Regions from separate parts of the Achromobacter veterisilvae genome, predicted to be linked through region 1. Evidence: riboswitches for the same ligand, from Rfam matches in the RefSeq annotation. Region 1 holds a riboswitch; the other holds the start of a gene.
What was found. Region 1 has a riboswitch for glycine ahead of gcvT (glycine cleavage system aminomethyltransferase GcvT). Riboswitches for the same ligand answer to the same signal wherever they lie in the genome.

Region 1 (8,216 bases):
TTCCGCGCTTTTGGCGCGCTGACAACGCTCGCGCATCCCTTCTGGGGATTTCCCGTAGGACTGTAAGAAAAACAGCCCTACAATTCGGCCATTCCCGCCTCCCCGGCGGGTGCTCGCGCCGTCTGTCATCAGGCGGATTTTTACTAGCTGTACACTCGCGCCGCGATACGCGTCCGATTCCGCCTTGCCCCCAGGAGCGCCCGCATGAAATTCCGCTTCCCCATTTTCATCATCGACGAGGACTACCGTTCCGAGAACGCGTCCGGTTTGGGCATCCGAGCCCTTTCTGCCGCGATCGAGGCCGAGGGCGTCGAGGTGATCGGGGTGACCAGTTATGGCGACCTGAGTTCATTTGCCCAGCAGCAAAGCCGCGCAAGCGCCTTCATCCTGTCGATCGACGATGAAGAGTTCGACGTGGACTCGCCCGAGGACGTGGCCGGCGCGATCAAGAACCTGCGCGCCTTCATCGGCGAACTGCGCTTCCGCAACGCCGACATCCCCATCTATCTGTATGGCGAGACGCGCACTTCGGAACATATCCCGAACGACATCCTGCGCGAACTGCACGGCTTCATCCACATGTTCGAGGACACGCCCGAATTCGTGGCGCGCCACATCATCCGCGAAGCCCGCAGCTACGTCGACAGCCTGCCGCCGCCGTTCTTCCGCGAACTGGTCAAGTACGCGCAGGACGGTTCGTACTCGTGGCACTGCCCCGGGCATTCGGGCGGCGTGGCGTTCCTGAAGAGCCCCGTGGGCCGGATGTTCCACCAGTTCTTCGGCGAGAACATGCTGCGCGCCGACGTCTGCAACGCCGTCGACGAACTGGGCCAGTTGCTGGACCATACCGGCCCCGTGGCCGAATCCGAACTGAACGCGGCGCGCATCTTCCACGCCGACCACTGCTTCTTCGTGACGAACGGCACCTCCACCTCGAACAAGGTGGTGTGGCACGCCAACGTCGCGGCCGGCGACGTGGTCGTGGTGGACCGCAACTGCCACAAGTCCATCCTGCACGCCATCACGATGACGGGCGCGATCCCGGTATTCCTGCGCCCCACGCGCAACCACCTGGGCATCATCGGCCCGATCCCGCTGGAAGAATTCCACCCGGACAACATCCGCAAGAAGATCGAGGCCAACCCCTTCGCGCGCGAAGCGGTGAACAAGAACCCGCGCATCCTGACGCTGACGCAGAGCACGTACGACGGCGTCATCTACAACGTCGAAATGATCAAGAAGCAGCTCGGCAGCTACGTCGATACGCTGCACTTCGACGAAGCCTGGCTGCCGCACGCGTCGTTCCACGAGTTCTACCAGGACATGCACGCCATCGGCCAGGACCGCCCGCGCAGCCAGGACGCCATGGTGTTCGCCACGCACTCCACGCACAAGCTGCTGGCCGGCATCTCGCAGGCCTCGCAGATCATCGTGCAGGAATCCGAGACCCGCAAGCTGGACCGCAACGTCTTCAACGAAGCCTACCTGATGCACACGTCCACCTCGCCCCAGTACGCGATCATCGCGTCCTGCGACGTGGCCGCCGCCATGATGGAGCCGCCGGGCGGCACCGCGCTGGTCGAGGAAAGCATCCGCGAAGCCCTGGACTTCCGCCGCGCCATGCGCAAGGTGGAGTCGGAATTCGGCAAGAACGACTGGTGGTTCAAGGTCTGGGGCCCGAACCGCCTGGTGTCCGAAGGCATCGGCAACCGCGATGAATGGATCCTGGAATCCAACGACCACTGGCACGGCTTCGGCGAAATGGCCGAAGGCTTCAACATGCTGGACCCGATCAAGGCCACGGTCATCACCCCGGGGCTGGACATGTCGGGCAGCTTCGGCGAAACCGGCATTCCCGCCGCGCTGGTCTCCAAGTACCTGACCGAGCACGGCGTGGTGGTCGAGAAGACGGGCCTGTATTCCTTCTTCATCCTGTTCACCATCGGCATCACCAAGGGCCGCTGGAACACGCTCCTGACCGCCTTGCAGCAATTCAAGGACGACTACGACCGCAACCAGCCGCTGTGGCGCATCCTGCCGGAATTCTGCCGCGACCATCGCCGCTACGAGCGCATGGGCCTGCGCGACCTGTGCCAGCAGATCCACGAAGCCTACCGCGAGCGCGACGTGGCCCGCCTGACCACCGAGATGTACCTGAGCGACATGGTCCCGGCCCTGAAGCCGTCGGACGCGTTCGCCCGCATGGCGCACCGCGAGGTCGAGCGCGTCGACATCGACAAGCTGGAAGGCCGCGTCACCGGCGTGCTGCTGACCCCGTACCCGCCGGGCATCCCGCTGCTGATTCCGGGCGAGCGCTTCAACCGCACCATCGTCCAGTACCTGCAGTTCGCGCGCGAGTTCAACGAGCGCTTCCCGGGCTTCGAGACCTACATCCACGGCCTGGCCGACGAAGTGGGGCCGGACGGCGAAAAGCGCTACTACGTCGACTGCCTGATCGAAGACTGACGCGCTCCGGAGTCCCGATGTTCGATGTTGCCGTCCTCGGCGCCGGCGCCGCTGGCATGATGTGCGCCGCGGTTGCCGGCCAGCGCGGCCTGCGCGTGGCGCTGGTCGACCACGCCACCCGCCTGGCGGAGAAGATCCGCATTTCCGGCGGAGGCCGCTGCAACTTCACCAACATCGGGGCCGGGCCCGCCAACTTCCTCTCCGACAATCCGCATTTCTGCCGATCGGCGCTGTCGGGCTACACGCCGCAGGATTTCCTGGCGCTGGTGAGGCGCCACCGCATCGGCTGGCACGAGAAGCACCGGGGCCAGTTGTTCTGCGACGATTCCAGCGAGGCCATCATCGACATGCTGCGCACGGAATGCGACGCGGGCGGCGTGCAGTGGCGCATGGGTTGCCAGGTGGCCGAGGTGGCCCACGGCGAGGCCGGCTTCGAACTGCGCACCGGCCAGGGCCCGATCCGCGCGGCCAAACTGGTGGTGGCCACCGGCGGCATGGCGATCCCGCAACTGGGCGCCACCGATTTCGGCCTGAAGATCGCGCGGCAGTTCGGCCTGAAGATCGTGGAGCCCCGGCCCGCGCTGGTGCCCCTGACCTTCGACCCCGCGCAGTGGCAGGCCTTGTCGGAACTGTCCGGCGTGGCGCTGGAGGTCGGCCTGCACACGGGGCAGGGCAAGGCCCGCGGCGAATTCCTCGAAGACCTGCTGTTCACGCATCGCGGCCTGTCGGGGCCGGCCATCTTGCAAATATCCAGCTTCTGGAAGCCGGGCGAACCCATCGTGGTGGACCTGGCGCCGGGCCGCGACCTGGCCGAGGAACTGCTGGCGTCGAAGTCCGGCAACCGGCAGCAACTGCACACGGTGCTGAGCGGCCTCTGGCCCAAGCGGCTGGCCGACCGCTGGCTGCACCTGGCGGAGCAGAAGGGCAAGCCCGGGCTGGCGGCATTGCGCCTGGCCGACGCGCCGGACAAGACCCTGCGCGGACTGGCGCAGGACATCCACCAGTGGACGCTGGTGCCCAGCGGCACGGCCGGCTACAAAAAGGCCGAAGTGATGCGCGGCGGCGTGGACACGCGCGGCCTGGACCAGAAATCCATGCAGGCGAAGACCGCTCCGGGCCTTTACTTCATCGGCGAGGCCGTGGACGTCACCGGATGGCTGGGCGGCTACAACTTCCAGTGGGCCTGGGCCTCGGGCGTGGCTTGCGGCAAGGCGCTGTAGGCCGGCGGGGCCGATAGCGGCGGGCGCCCCGTGTGAAAGGAATTGCAGCATTGCCATTGTGGTATTAAATAAAAATAAATATCATTTATGTTTTCGATATTGATGCCGGCCCTCATCCGAGGGCGGATCCGACGGAGACATGCATGGCCTATACCCTTCCGACCCTGCCGTACGCCTACGACGCCCTGGAGCCTCACATCGACGCGATGACGATGGAGATCCACTACAGCAAGCACCACCAGACCTACGTCAACAGCCTGAACGCGGCGCTGGAGGGGGCGGGCATCGCCACCGACGAGCCCGTCGAGGCCCTGGTGTCCCGCCTGGACCAGTTGCCCGAGGCCGTGCGCGGCGCCGTGCGCAACCACGGCGGCGGCCACGCCAACCACAGCCTGTTCTGGTCGGTCATGTCCCCCGAGGGCGGCGGCGAACCCGACGGCGCCCTGGCGGCGGCCATCGAGTCCGACCTGGGCGGCCTGGCCGCCTTCAAGGACGCCTTCACCAAGGCCGCGCTGACCCGTTTCGGCAGCGGCTGGGCCTGGCTCTCGGTGACGCCGGCCGGCAAGCTGACGGTGGAAAGCAGCGCCAACCAGGACAGCCCGCTGATGCTGGGCAATACGCCGATCCTGGGGTTGGACGTCTGGGAACATGCCTATTACCTGAAGTACCAGAATCGCCGACCGGAATACATCGCCGCCTTCTACAATGTCGTGAATTGGCCGGAAGTGGCGCGCCGCTACGCCGCGGCGAAGCGCTGAGCGCGTCCCTGGCAAGGAGGGCAGCGGTATATGAATACCTTCAGCCGTCATCGCGTGCGGCCGGCGGCCACCAGCATCAGCGTCTGGACGCTGGCCGTGCTGGTGTCCTGCCTGGGGCTGCACCAGCTATGGGCGTACCTGGACGTGCGCGCGCCGCACGTCGCGGACGCCCTGCTGGGCGGGCTGGTCGCCGCGGGCGCGACCGCGCTGGGGACGGTGCCCATCCTTTTCGCGCGCACCATTCCCCAGAAAATGCAGGACAGCATGTTCGGCTTCGGCGCCGGCGTCATGCTGGCGGCCAGCGCCTTTTCGCTGGTGGCCCCGGGCATCGCCGCGGGCCGCGAGCTGGGCTACGGGCCGTGGGGGGCGGGCCTGACGGTGGGCGCCGCCGTGCTGCTGGGGGCGGCCGTCCTGCTGATCATGGACCGCACGCTGCCGCATGAGCATTTCATCAAGGGCCGGGAAGGGATCGAGGCGCACCGCCTGCGCCGCACCTGGCTGTTCGTGTTCGCCATCACCCTGCACAACCTGCCGGAAGGCCTGGCCATCGGCGTGGGCTACGCGGGCAACGATCCCGTGCGCGGCACCGCGCTGGCCACTGGCATCGCGATCCAGGACATCCCCGAGGGGCTGGTCGTGGCGGTGGCGCTGCTGGCCGCGGGCTACCAGCGCGCGTTCGCGGTGGCGCTGGGGATGCTGTCCGGGCTGGTCGAGCCGCTGGGCGCCGTGCTGGGCGCGGCCGTGGTCGGCTGGTCGGAACCGCTGCTGCCGTGGGGGCTGGGTTTCGCCGCGGGGGCGATGCTGTTCGTGATCAGCCACGAGATCATCCCGGAGTCGCACCGCAAGGGGCACGAGGTCTACGCCACTTGCGGGCTGATGCTGGGCTTCGTGCTGATGATGCTGCTGGACACCGCGCTGGGGTAGGGCGGGCCGCCGGCGCGTAAGGGGGCGCGTAAGGGGTGTCTGACACCCCTGAAATGCCGGTCCAGGCTGAAGGCCGTCCGCCATGGGTGTCAGACACCGGTCCTTTTGTGTCGGACACCGGTCCTTTTCCGGGGCCTCTTTTCGATGTATGCTTTCGGCGCTGTCACGCATGTTGCGGGAGAGAGCGGCCTGTATGCCCGGCCGCCGCCGAAGGCGCAATTCGCCCGGAATCGCTCAGGTAACCCATACCGCCCATGCTTGCCCTGTCCCGGTTTTTCACCGCGCGGACGCGGCAAAACAGTACTCTGGAGAGACCTGGCGCCGCCCCTGGAACAAGGGACATAGCGAGCAGCCCAGGCGCCGAAGGTGCAAACCCGCTTAGCGGGGCAACTCTCAGGCAAAAGGACAGAGGGGCGGAAGATTCAGCCGTTGTGCAGGCGCAGCCCGCCTGGTACCACCGGCATTCCGTAACCCTGGCAACAATGCCGTCCCGGAGTTCCCGCGCATGTCCGCACCCCTCAAACGCACCCCGCTGGCCGAAGAACACATCGCCTCTGGCGCCCGTATGGTCGACTTCGGCGGCTGGGACATGCCCCTGGCCTACGGCTCGCAACTGGAGGAGCACCACGCCGTGCGCCAGGACGCGGGCATGTTCGACGTGTCGCACATGCTGAACGTCGACGTGACGGGCCCGGACGCGTTCGCGTTCCTGCAGCGCCTGGTCGCCAACGACGTGGCCAAGCTGACCGTGCCCGGCAAGGCGCTCTATAGCTGCATGCTGAATCCGCAGGGCGGCGTGATCGACGACCTGATCATCTACTTCTTCGCCGCCGACGAATGGCGCGTGGTCGTCAATGCCGGCACCGCCGACAAGGACATCGCCTGGATGCTGCGCGTGAAGCAGGCCGGCGGTTTCGACGTCGTCATCGCGCCCCGCCGCGACCTGTCCATGGTGGCCGTGCAGGGCCCCAATGCCCGCGCCAAGGTCTGGGCCGCGCGCCCGGCATGGCAGGCCGCCACTGAATCGTTGACCCCCTTCGTGGCCGCCGTCGTCGGCGACGATACCCTGGTGGCCCGCACCGGCTACACCGGCGAGGACGGCTTCGAAATCGTGCTGCCCGCCACCGAGGCCGTGCAACTGTGGCGCGACCTGGCCGCCCAGGGCGTGCGTCCCTGCGGTCTGGGCGCGCGCGACACGCTGCGCCTGGAAGCCGGCATGAACCTCTACGGCCAGGACATGGACGAACTGGTCCAGCCCGGCCAGGCCGGCCTGACCTGGACCGTATCCCTGAAGGACGCCGAGCGCCGCTTCATCGGCCGCGAAGCGCTGGAGCAGTTCGCCACGCCGGCCGCCTTCCTCGGCCTGAAGCTGCAGGAGCGCGGCGTCATGCGCGCGCACATGGCCGTGCGCACCAAGGAAGGCATGGGTGAACTCACCAGCGGCACCATGTCGCCCACGCTCGGCGTGTCCATCGGCTTTGCCCGCCTGCCGCAAGGCGTGCGTCCGGGCGACACGGCCGAGGTCGATATCCGCGGCAAATGGGTGCCCGCCCTGGTATGCAAATTGCCGTTCGTCCGCAACGGCAAAGAAGTCGAACACTCGTAAACTCGAAGCTTCGCGCGGGCGCCGGCCCCTATGGGGCGGCAGGGCCGCCCGCGCGAGGCGCGCAACACCATTCATCTACCCGCATTCCCTCAGGAGTTCCCATGAGTCTGCCCACCGATCGCAAGTACACCGAGTCCCATGAATGGGTCAAAGCCGAAGGCGACGTGTTCGTCGTCGGCATCACCGATACCGCCCAGGACCAGTTGGGCGACCTGGTTTTCGTCGGCGACGTGAAGGTCGGCGCCAAGCTGAACGCCGGCGAGACCGCCGGCGTGGTCGAGTCGGTCAAGGCTGCCTCCGACATCTACGCGCCGGTCGCCGGCGAGATCGTCGCTTTCAACGAAGAGCTGGAAAACAATCCCAACCTGATCAACGAATCGGCCTTCACCGCCTGGATCTTCAAGATCAAGCCGGTCAACGCGGCCGACGCCGACAAGCTGCTGGACGCCGCCGGCTACGAAGCCGTCGCCAACGGCTAAGCCGGTCGGGGAGGGCGCGCGGCCATAGCGGCCCGGCGCCCGCCCCGCCAGATGCAATACCGACCGTCCTCCGACGGCACCGCCACCCCGAGATCTCCCCATGTCGCGCGCCCTAGACACCCATACCGACTTCATCCCCCGCCACATCGGCCCCTCCGACGCCGCCCAGGCCGCCATGCTCGCCGTCATCGGCAGCGCCAGCCTGGACGCCCTGATCGAGGAAGTCGTGCCGCCCAAGATCCGCAGCCAGGCCCCGCTGGCGCTGCCGCAATCGCGCAGCGAAACCGACGTGCTGGACGAACTGAAGCAGATCGCGGGCCGCAACCAGGTCTACCGCAGCTACATCGGCCAGGGGTACTACGGCACGCACACGCCCAACGTGGTGTTGCGCAACATCCTCGAGAATCCCGCCTGGTACACGGCCTACACGCCGTACCAGCCCGAGATCTCGCAGGGCCGCCTGGAGGCCCTGCTGAATTACCAGACCATGGTCGCCGACCTGACCGGGCTGGACATCTCCAACGCCTCGCTGCTGGACGAAGGCACCGCCGCGGCCGAAGCCATGACGCTGGCGCGCCGCAGCGCCAAGTCGAAGAGCCCGGTGTTCTTCGTCTCGCGCCACGTGCACCCCCAGACCCTCGAAGTCGTGCGCACGCGCGCCGAAGGCCTGGACATCGAGATCGCGGTGGGCGACGAGGCCGAAGGCCTGCCCGAGTGCTTCGGCGTGTTGCTCCAGTACCCGCACAGCACCGGCTCCGTGTCC
Region 2 (8,216 bases), 1.3 Mb from region 1:
TGGGCCTGGTATCCGGCGACGGCATGACCGTGGCGCCGCTGGCGCTGGACGCGGAGCAACGGCGAGCCGGAGCCCAGGCCGTGATCGACCTGCTCGCCGCGGGCCGGGCGTTGCCCGGCAAGGGAGAGGCGCTGCCGCTCGCCGAAGTGGCGCTGCTGGCGCCATTGCCCAGGCCGCGCCGCAACCTGTGGTGCGTGGGACGGAACTACCACGCCCACGCGAAGGAACTCTCGGCCTCGGTCTTCAAGGACAACGACGCGAATCCCGAGTCCTGGCCCATCGTCTTCACCAAAGTGCCCGAGTGCGTAGTGGGGCCGCGGGCCGACGTGCTGCTGCCCGCGGGCGTCTCGGACCGGATCGATTACGAGGCCGAGCTGGCGGTCGTGATCGGCAGAGGCGGAAAGAACATCCCGCGCGCCGACGCCCTGGCCCACGTCTTCGGCTACACCGTCGTCAACGACGTCACCGCGCGGGACGTGCAGATGCGGCACCAGCAGTGGGACATGGGGAAGTCGTTCGATACCTTCTGCCCCATGGGGCCGTGGATCGCCACGGCGGACGAATTCGACGGGACCCGCACGCGCGTGCGCTGCTGGGTCAATGGCGAGCTGCGCCAGGACGGGCCGACGGAAAACATGATCTTCGATATTCCGTCCTTGATCGAAACGATTTCGCGCGGCATCACGCTCTATCCGGGCGACGTGATCGCGACGGGCACGCCTGCCGGCGTCGGCATGGGCATGCAGCCTCCCCGCTATCTCGCCGCGGGCGACGTGGTGCGCGTGGAGATCGACGGCCTGGGCACGATCGAGAACACTTTTGTCGAGGAACGGACATGAGCACGCACTACGTCAACGGCCTGGCCGTGGAGATCGACGGCCAGGGGCCGGCGCTGCTGTGCATACACGGCCTGGGCGGTTCGTCCAATACCTGGACGCCCGTGATGGATGCCTTCGAGGGCTTCCGCGTCATTCGCCCGGACCTGCCGGGCAGCGCGCGGTCGGCGCTGGCGCCGCAGGCGCTGTCCATCGATGCGTACGTCGGCGCGCTGGCCGGGATGCTCGATGAACTGGAGGTCGACGCGCTGCACGTCGCCGCGCATTCGCTGGGCACCATCGTGGCCCAGCATTTCGCCGTCGCGCATCCCGCCCGGGTCAGGTCGCTCGCGCTGTTCGGTCCGCTCGCGGCGCCGCCGGACGCCGGCCGGGCCGGCATCCGGCGGCGGGCGGAGCTGGCCCGCGGCGGCGACGCGGCGATGCAGGAAATCGCGGATGCCATCGTCAAGGGGGCAACCAGCGCCCAGACCAAGCGGGACCAGCCCGCGGTGCTGGCGCTGGTGCGCGAGAGCGTGATGCGGCAGCCGCCCGAAGGCTATGCGCAGAGCTGCGAGGCGCTGGCCGCCGCGCAACCCGCCGCCGTGGAGGGACTCGCCGTGCCGGCGCTGCTGGTGACCGGCGACCAGGACGGCGTGGCGCCCGCGGCCAACGTCGAGGCACTGGCGGCCCGCATCGCCGGCAGCCGCCAGATCGTCCTCGGAGATTGCGGCCACTGGACGACCTACGAAAAACCCCACGCCTGCGTCGAGGCCTTGCGGGAGTTCTACGCGGCGCTGCGCTAACTGCCGTTTTCCCGGCGTTTCAACATAAGAAATCGGCCCGCGCCGCGGGCCGGAGGAGACTTGTCATGTCCAGAATTGCCATCACCAACGTCGCCGTCTTCGATGGCGGCGGCGAGGCGCCCTTCAAAGGCGAGGTGTTGATCGAAGATGCGCGCATCGCCGAGGTCGCGCGTTCGCCGCGCCAAGTGGAAAGGGAAGGCGCGCGCGTCATCGACGGCCAGGGCCGTTTCCTGATGCCCGGGATGACCGAGGCGCACACGCATTTTTCGTGGAATGACCAGCCCTCGCTTTCCGCGATCCAATTCATGCCGCCGGAAGAACACATACTGTGGTGTGTGCGCGTGGCGAAGCGGTATCTGGAAATGGGCTGGACCTCGGCCATCGGCGCCGCGGCGGCCAAACCGCGCCTGGACGTGGTGCTGCGCAACGCGATCGACGCGGGGGAGTGCCCGGGGCCGCGCTATCTGGCGGGCAGCCAGGAGATCACGACAATCGGCGCGCTGGGCGACAATACGCTGCCGCACATGCCGTTCGAGGCGCTCAGCTTCGGCAGTGTGTGCAGCGGCCCCGAAGAGATCCGGCGGTCGGCGCGGACGTTCATCAAGTACGGGGTCGATCATCTGAAAATCAACCTGTCGGGCGAGTACATCGCCGGGTTGCCGGCCGAGATGTCGCCGTTCGCCGAGGACGAGATCGCCATGCTGGCCAGCGAGGCCAGGCGCTATGGAAAGCGCGTCGCGGCGCACGCGCGTTCCAGCGAATCGGTCAAACAGTGCGTGCGCCACGGCATCGAGATCATCTATCACGCCAGCTTCGCCGACGAAGAGGCGCTCGATATGCTGGAGGCCAACAAGGACAGGCACTTCGTCGCGCCGGGTATCGGCTGGCTGGTCAGGACGGCCTTCAATGCCTCCGATTACGGCATCACGCCCGCCATCGCCGAAAAGATGGGCTACAAGCGCGAACTGGAGATCGCCTCGGAATCGCTGCGCAAAATGCACAAGCGCGGCATCCGCATCCTGCCCGGCGGAGACTATGGCTTCGCGTGGATGCCGCATGGGACCAACGCCACCGACCTCCAGTACTTCGTCGACTACATCGGCATGACGCCCACCGAAGCGCTGGTGGCGGCCACCCGGCTGGGCGGCCAGATCATGCTGCGGCCGGATGAAATAGGCATGCTGCGCCCCGGCTACCTGGCGGACATCGTCATGGTGGACGGCAATCCGCTGGATGACTTGTCCTTGCTGGTCGATCCGGAACGGATCAGCCTGGTGATGAAGGACGGGAAGATCTGCAAGGATGCCGGCCCGCGCGGCGCGGACGCGGCGCCGCGCGCGGCCGGGCAGGGCAGCAGGGAGGCGGTCGCGGCGCATTGAACGCCGCGGCCATCAAGCCCCGGCCATGGCCCCCTTCACGCTGGCCGCGAGCAATTGCGCCGTCGCCGCCGAAAGCGTCCATCCCAGGTGGCCGTGGCCCGTGTTGTAGAACACGCCCGGCCGCTTGCCGGGGCCGACCCTCGGCATCATGTTCGGCGTCATCGGGCGCAGCCCGCACCATGGCACCACGCGCGACGTGCGGATGCCGGGGAAGTGCTGGCGGGTCCAGTCGATCAGCGGCTGGACCCGCTCGGCGCGGATGTCCATGTTGAAGCCGTTGAATTCGGCCGTGCCGGCGACGCGGAAACGGTCGCCCAGCCGGCTGGTGACGATCTTGGCGGCTTCGTCGAGCAGGCTCACGCCGGGCGCGGCGGCGCGGCTTTGCGCGTCGTCCAGGTGCACGCTGATGGAATAGCCCTTGACCGGATAGATGTTGAGCGAGTCGCCCAGCCGCTTGGCGAATTGCCGGCTCGCGGCGCCCGCGCAGATGACGATGGCGTCGGCGGATTCGCGCTGGCCGGGCCGCGCGCCGTCTTCGCCCGCGATGTCCAGCAGATAGGCGCCGCCTTCATGGACGATGTCCCGGACCTCGGCGTCCTGCACGAAGCGCACGCCCCGGCGTTCGCAGGCGCGGGCCAGGCCGCTGGTGAACTTGTGGATGTCGCCGGTGGCGTCCGACGGGGTGTAGAAACCGCCATGGCAGTCGGTCTGCAGCGCGGGCTCGATGCGGCGCGCTTCCTCGGCCGACACGGCATAGCGTTCCAGCCCGCCTTCCTGCAGCAGCGCGTTGGCGCGGCGCGCGGTTTCGAAGCTGGCGGCGTCATGGTAGATGTGCAGGATGCCCCGGCGCTCCAGGTCGAAGTCTATGCCTTCCTCTTCGGCCATGGCGAACAAGTGCTGGCGCGCTTCGATGGCCAGGCGCGTGGTGGCGATGGTGTTCTGGCGGTAGTGCCGGATCTGCCCGACGAACTGGGCCAGCCAGGAATACTTGTGCCAACTGAACCTGGGGTTGAGCAGCAGCGGCGCATTGTGGCGCCCGAGCCAGCGCAGGCCCTTCATGACGGTGGACACGCTGTTCCAGACCTCGGCGTTGCTGGCCGACAACTGGCCGCCGTTGGCGTAGGACGTTTCCATGGCGGGATAGCGCTGGCGGTCGTAAACGGTGACGTCGTATCCCAGTTTGTTCAAGGCGTAGGCGGACGTGACGCCGGTGATACCGGCGCCGATGATGGCGATGCGGGGCATGGTCGCTCCAGGGTCGAGTGGCCGCGGCCACCCGGCCGCAGCACCCCATCTGTCTCTGTACCTGAGAGCTTCACCCGTTCGCGCGGACGGCGGCGGGTTCCCCTTCGGTGGGCGCGCGCGGCGCCTCTCTCCAGATTGTCTAGACCGCGCAGTCCTGTTTGCCTGAGAGTTTCCGGGGCGGTTGCTCCGTCGGCGCCCGCCGCGGGGGCAGGTCTCTTCTGCGGGGTTTTGGATCGACTGGGAGAGAATAGCCAAAATTCCACGGAATGAGACCCAGGGTTAGTCCCAGTTTCAACGGACCCTTCGGTAACCAACTCCATCGAAGCGCTGAAGCGCGCGCTGTTCGGCGAAGTCTATGGCAGCCGGGACGAATAGACGATCTGGCCGAAAGCAGGAAGCGCCACGGCTACGAGCGGACGTTTTCCATCCCCCTGCGAATCGATTCATGGGATAGCTGGCTCAGGCGCCTGCCCAGGCCCTGATTGGCGGTTTCCGGGGCGGGGATGGCGGAAAGCACGTCCCCATTTCCCCTGTTACCTCTCTGTTGAACTGCACATTCCTGGTAAAGGAATCCCGGCGAGGATGCGCTATAACCCGTTTTTGTTGCTTCAAGCCGGACCCTTATTCATGCCCCGTGTTATCCGCCGTCCATCTGTTGCGCTGCTGGCTGTCCTGGCGGGCGTCCTGGCAGGGTGCTCATCCCCCAAACCCGAATTCGAAAAAGAAAACTTCGCCCAGAGCGACACCTATTCGCGGACGGTTCCCGCCGGCAGCGCCGCCGCCTGCGACGCCGGCCGCCGCGCCCTGCTGAGCCAGGGCTACAACATCGACAAGTTCGAGGGCGCCCGGGTGACGGGACATAAGAACTTCCAGGGCGAAGACGGCCAGCACACGCAGATCAGCTTCAATATCGAGTGCGCCTCCGACGGCAACTCGAACGAGCGCGCGACGGTGTTCGCCAACGCGGTGCAGGACCGCTACTCGATCAAGCGCACCGCCAACTCGGCCAGCGTGGGCGTGAGCGTGCTGGGCCAGGTGTCCATGCCGTTCGGCGCCAGCGACGACTCGCTGGTGAAGACGGCCAGCCAGACGGTGGCGCGCCCGCAGTTCTACGACGGGTTCTTCCAACTGTTGCAGCGCTTCCTGCCGGACGCCCAGGCCGCCTCCGCGCCGCAGGCGGCGCCCGCGAACCCGGCCCGCGCCAAGGCGCCGCCCAAGCCCGCGCCCGCCGAGCCCGCCGTGTCTCCGAACGCGCCGGCCGATACCTTGAACCCGGCGGCGGCCGCCGACGCGCCCGGCAGCGGCGGCAAGGCCGCGCCCGCGGAAAGCCCGGCGCCGGCCACCCCCGCGACGGGCGCTTCCGCTCCCGCCACCCCCGCGCCGGCGGGCCCGGACGCGGCCGGGCAGGGTGCCGGTTTGCCGTAGCGCAAACGGATGCGGCGCGGCGGTTCCTGCCGGCGCCCGCGAGCGGCGATAATCCGGGCCATGACTTATCAACTCCTGAAAATGCTCCACGTCGCGGCGGTGGCCGCCTGGCTGGGCGGCTCGCTGTTCGTGTCGCTGTTCCTGCTGTCCTCGCAGCCGCAGGAGGGCGACGAAGCCCCGAAAGAACGCAGGATGCTGGGCGCCCTGCGACGATGGACGCTGTTCGTGACCACGCCGGCCATGGTGCTGACCTGGCTGATCGGCCTGCACCTGGCCGTGACCTTCGGCTGGTTCGCCATGAGCTGGATCTGGATCAAGATCGGCTTCGCGCTGGGGCTGTCGGCGCTGCTGGGCATCCAGACCGCGGCCCTGCGCCGCATGGCGGACGGCAGCGCCCGGCGTCCGCCGCTGGTCGACCTGTATGCGCCCGTCACCGTCGTCGCGTCCGCCGCGATCGTGACGCTGGTCGTCGTCAAGCCCTTCTGAGGCCGCGCGCCGGGCTTCCGCCGCCGGCATATGCCGCGCGGCCATAACCAAACAACCCTGTAATAAGGACTCAACGAAGTATTCGTTCGCCGGGCGGACCCCCATCCCTAGAATCGTTTCTCTCATAACCGCTTAGCCTGAGAGGCGATTTCAATATGACTCCCCGTTTTTTCAAGAAGCTGCTTGGCGTGGTGCTGGCCTCGGCGGCGATGTTCCATGGGCCCGCCTTTTCGGCCGACCCCAAGCCTTTGAAGGTCGGCGTGCGCGGCGGCGTCGATGAGCAGATCTGGGAAGTGGTGGCCCAGGTCGCCAAGAAGAACGGCCTGGCCGTGGAGCCCGTGGTCATCACCGGCACCGCCAGCCCCAACGAGGCGCTGAACAACGGCGACCTGGAGGCCAATGCCTTCCAGCACATTCCCTTCCTGAACGACCAGATCAAGCAGCGCGGCTACAAGCTGGTGGCGGTGGCCAATACGCTGATCTCGCCGATCGCGTTCTATTCGCGCAAGTACAAGTCGCTGAAGGACCTGCCGGACGGCGCCCGCGTCGGCATTCCCAACGATCCCAGCAACCAGACGCGCGCGCTGGTCATCCTGCGCGACCAGGGCCTGATCACCCTGAGGGACGGCTTCGATCCGGCCACGGGCACGGCCACGCTGGCGGACGTGACGTCCAATCCCAAGAAGCTCGAGTTCGTCGAAAGCGCGTCCGTCGTGCTGGCGCGCTCGCTGCCCGACGTGGACACCGCCGCCATCGTCAACAGCTTCGCCTACCAGGCCGGGCTGATCGCCACGCGCGACGGCATCGCGGTCGAGAAGAAAGAAAACAATCCCTACGTGAACATCATCGTGGTCCGCGAGAAGGACAAGAACGCGCCGTGGGTGCCCGAGCTGATCAAGGCGTATCACTCGGAGGAAGTGCGCCAGTTCATCCTGAGCAAGTACGAAGGTTCGGTGATCCCGGTTTTCTGAGCAATGATGCAACACGAATTCTCCATCGGGGAGCAGGCCGCCGCGCCGCCGCCCCAGACCGTCGACGCGCACGTCGTGTTCGAAGGACTGCAAAAGCGCTACGAAGGCGCGCAGGGGCCGGTCGCGGCGCTGTCCGACGTGTCGTTCTCCATCGCCCGCGGCGAGGTGTTCGGCATCATCGGGCGCAGCGGCGCGGGCAAGTCCACGCTGCTGCGCTCCATCAATATGCTGGAACGGCCCACCGCCGGCCGCGTGCGGGTCGACGGCGTGGACGTGGGCGGGCTGGACGAGAACGCGCTGGTGGGGCTGCGCCGCCGCATCGGCATGATCTTCCAGCATTTCAACCTGCTGTCGGCCAAGACGGTGGCCGAGAACGTCGCCTTGCCCCTGCGGGTGGCGGGCGTGAAGCCCGCGGCGGCGCGGGCCCGCGTCGATGCCCTGCTGGACCTGGTGGGGCTGCGCGACAAGGCCGACGCCTATCCGGCCAAGCTTTCCGGCGGCCAGAAGCAGCGGGTCGGCATCGCGCGCGCGCTGGTGCACGAACCCGAAATCCTGCTGTGCGACGAAGCCACGTCGGCGCTGGACCCCGAAACCACGCAGGCCATCCTGAGCCTGCTGCGCGACATCAACCGCAAGCTGGGCCTCACGGTGGTGCTGATCACGCACGATATGGCGGTGATCCGCGAAATCTGCCACAAGGTGCTGGTGCTGGACGGCGGCCGCAAGGTCGAGCAAGGCGAGGTCTGGCGCGTTTTCGGCAATCCGCAGGCGGACGCCACGCGCGCCTTGCTGCGCCCCTTGCAGCACGACCTGCCCGCGGACCTGGAGGCCAGGCTGGTGCCGGACCTGCGCGGCCGCAACGGCGTGGCCGTGCTGCGCCTGCGTTTCACGGGGCAGGGGCGGCCCGAGGGCGTATCGCTGCAGGCGCTGGCCGCGCTGGGGCCGGGCGCGACGCTGTTGCATGGAGGACTGGACCGTCTGCGCGGCCACGCGCAAGGCAGTCTGCTGGTGTCGGTGCCCGCCGGCGCATTACAGGAAGAGGCCGCGCGCGCCGCGCTGGTGGCCGATCAGATCAAGGTGCTGGGCTATGTC

Region 2: linked by a shared signal. The riboswitch ahead of WHX56_RS24300 (D-amino acid dehydrogenase) and the one ahead of gcvT (glycine cleavage system aminomethyltransferase GcvT) in region 1 are both predicted to bind glycine.

The regions. Positions count from the first base shown of each region.
Region 1 is NZ_CP148753.1:18,890-27,105, reverse strand. It holds gene WHX56_RS00090 (arginine/lysine/ornithine decarboxylase) at 205-2,466, shown strand; gene WHX56_RS00085 (NAD(P)/FAD-dependent oxidoreductase) at 2,484-3,686, shown strand; gene WHX56_RS00080 (superoxide dismutase) at 3,830-4,444, shown strand; gene WHX56_RS00075 (ZIP family metal transporter) at 4,475-5,368, shown strand; glycine riboswitch at 5,534-5,629, shown strand; glycine riboswitch at 5,664-5,787, shown strand; gene gcvT (glycine cleavage system aminomethyltransferase GcvT) at 5,874-6,974, shown strand; gene gcvH (glycine cleavage system protein GcvH) at 7,076-7,453, shown strand; gene gcvP (aminomethyl-transferring glycine dehydrogenase) at 7,554-8,216, shown strand, end outside.
Region 2 is NZ_CP148753.1:5,234,984-5,243,199, reverse strand. It holds gene WHX56_RS24315 (fumarylacetoacetate hydrolase family protein) at 1-839, shown strand, start outside; gene WHX56_RS24310 (alpha/beta fold hydrolase) at 836-1,618, shown strand; gene WHX56_RS24305 (amidohydrolase family protein) at 1,684-2,997, shown strand; gene WHX56_RS24300 (D-amino acid dehydrogenase) at 3,010-4,242, opposite strand; glycine riboswitch at 4,288-4,380, opposite strand; glycine riboswitch at 4,382-4,473, opposite strand; gene WHX56_RS24295 (DUF2242 domain-containing protein) at 4,870-5,667, shown strand; gene WHX56_RS24290 (CopD family protein) at 5,728-6,153, shown strand; gene WHX56_RS24285 (MetQ/NlpA family ABC transporter substrate-binding protein) at 6,309-7,124, shown strand; gene WHX56_RS24280 (methionine ABC transporter ATP-binding protein) at 7,131-8,216, shown strand, end outside; gene WHX56_RS24275 (methionine ABC transporter permease) at 8,212-8,216, shown strand, end outside.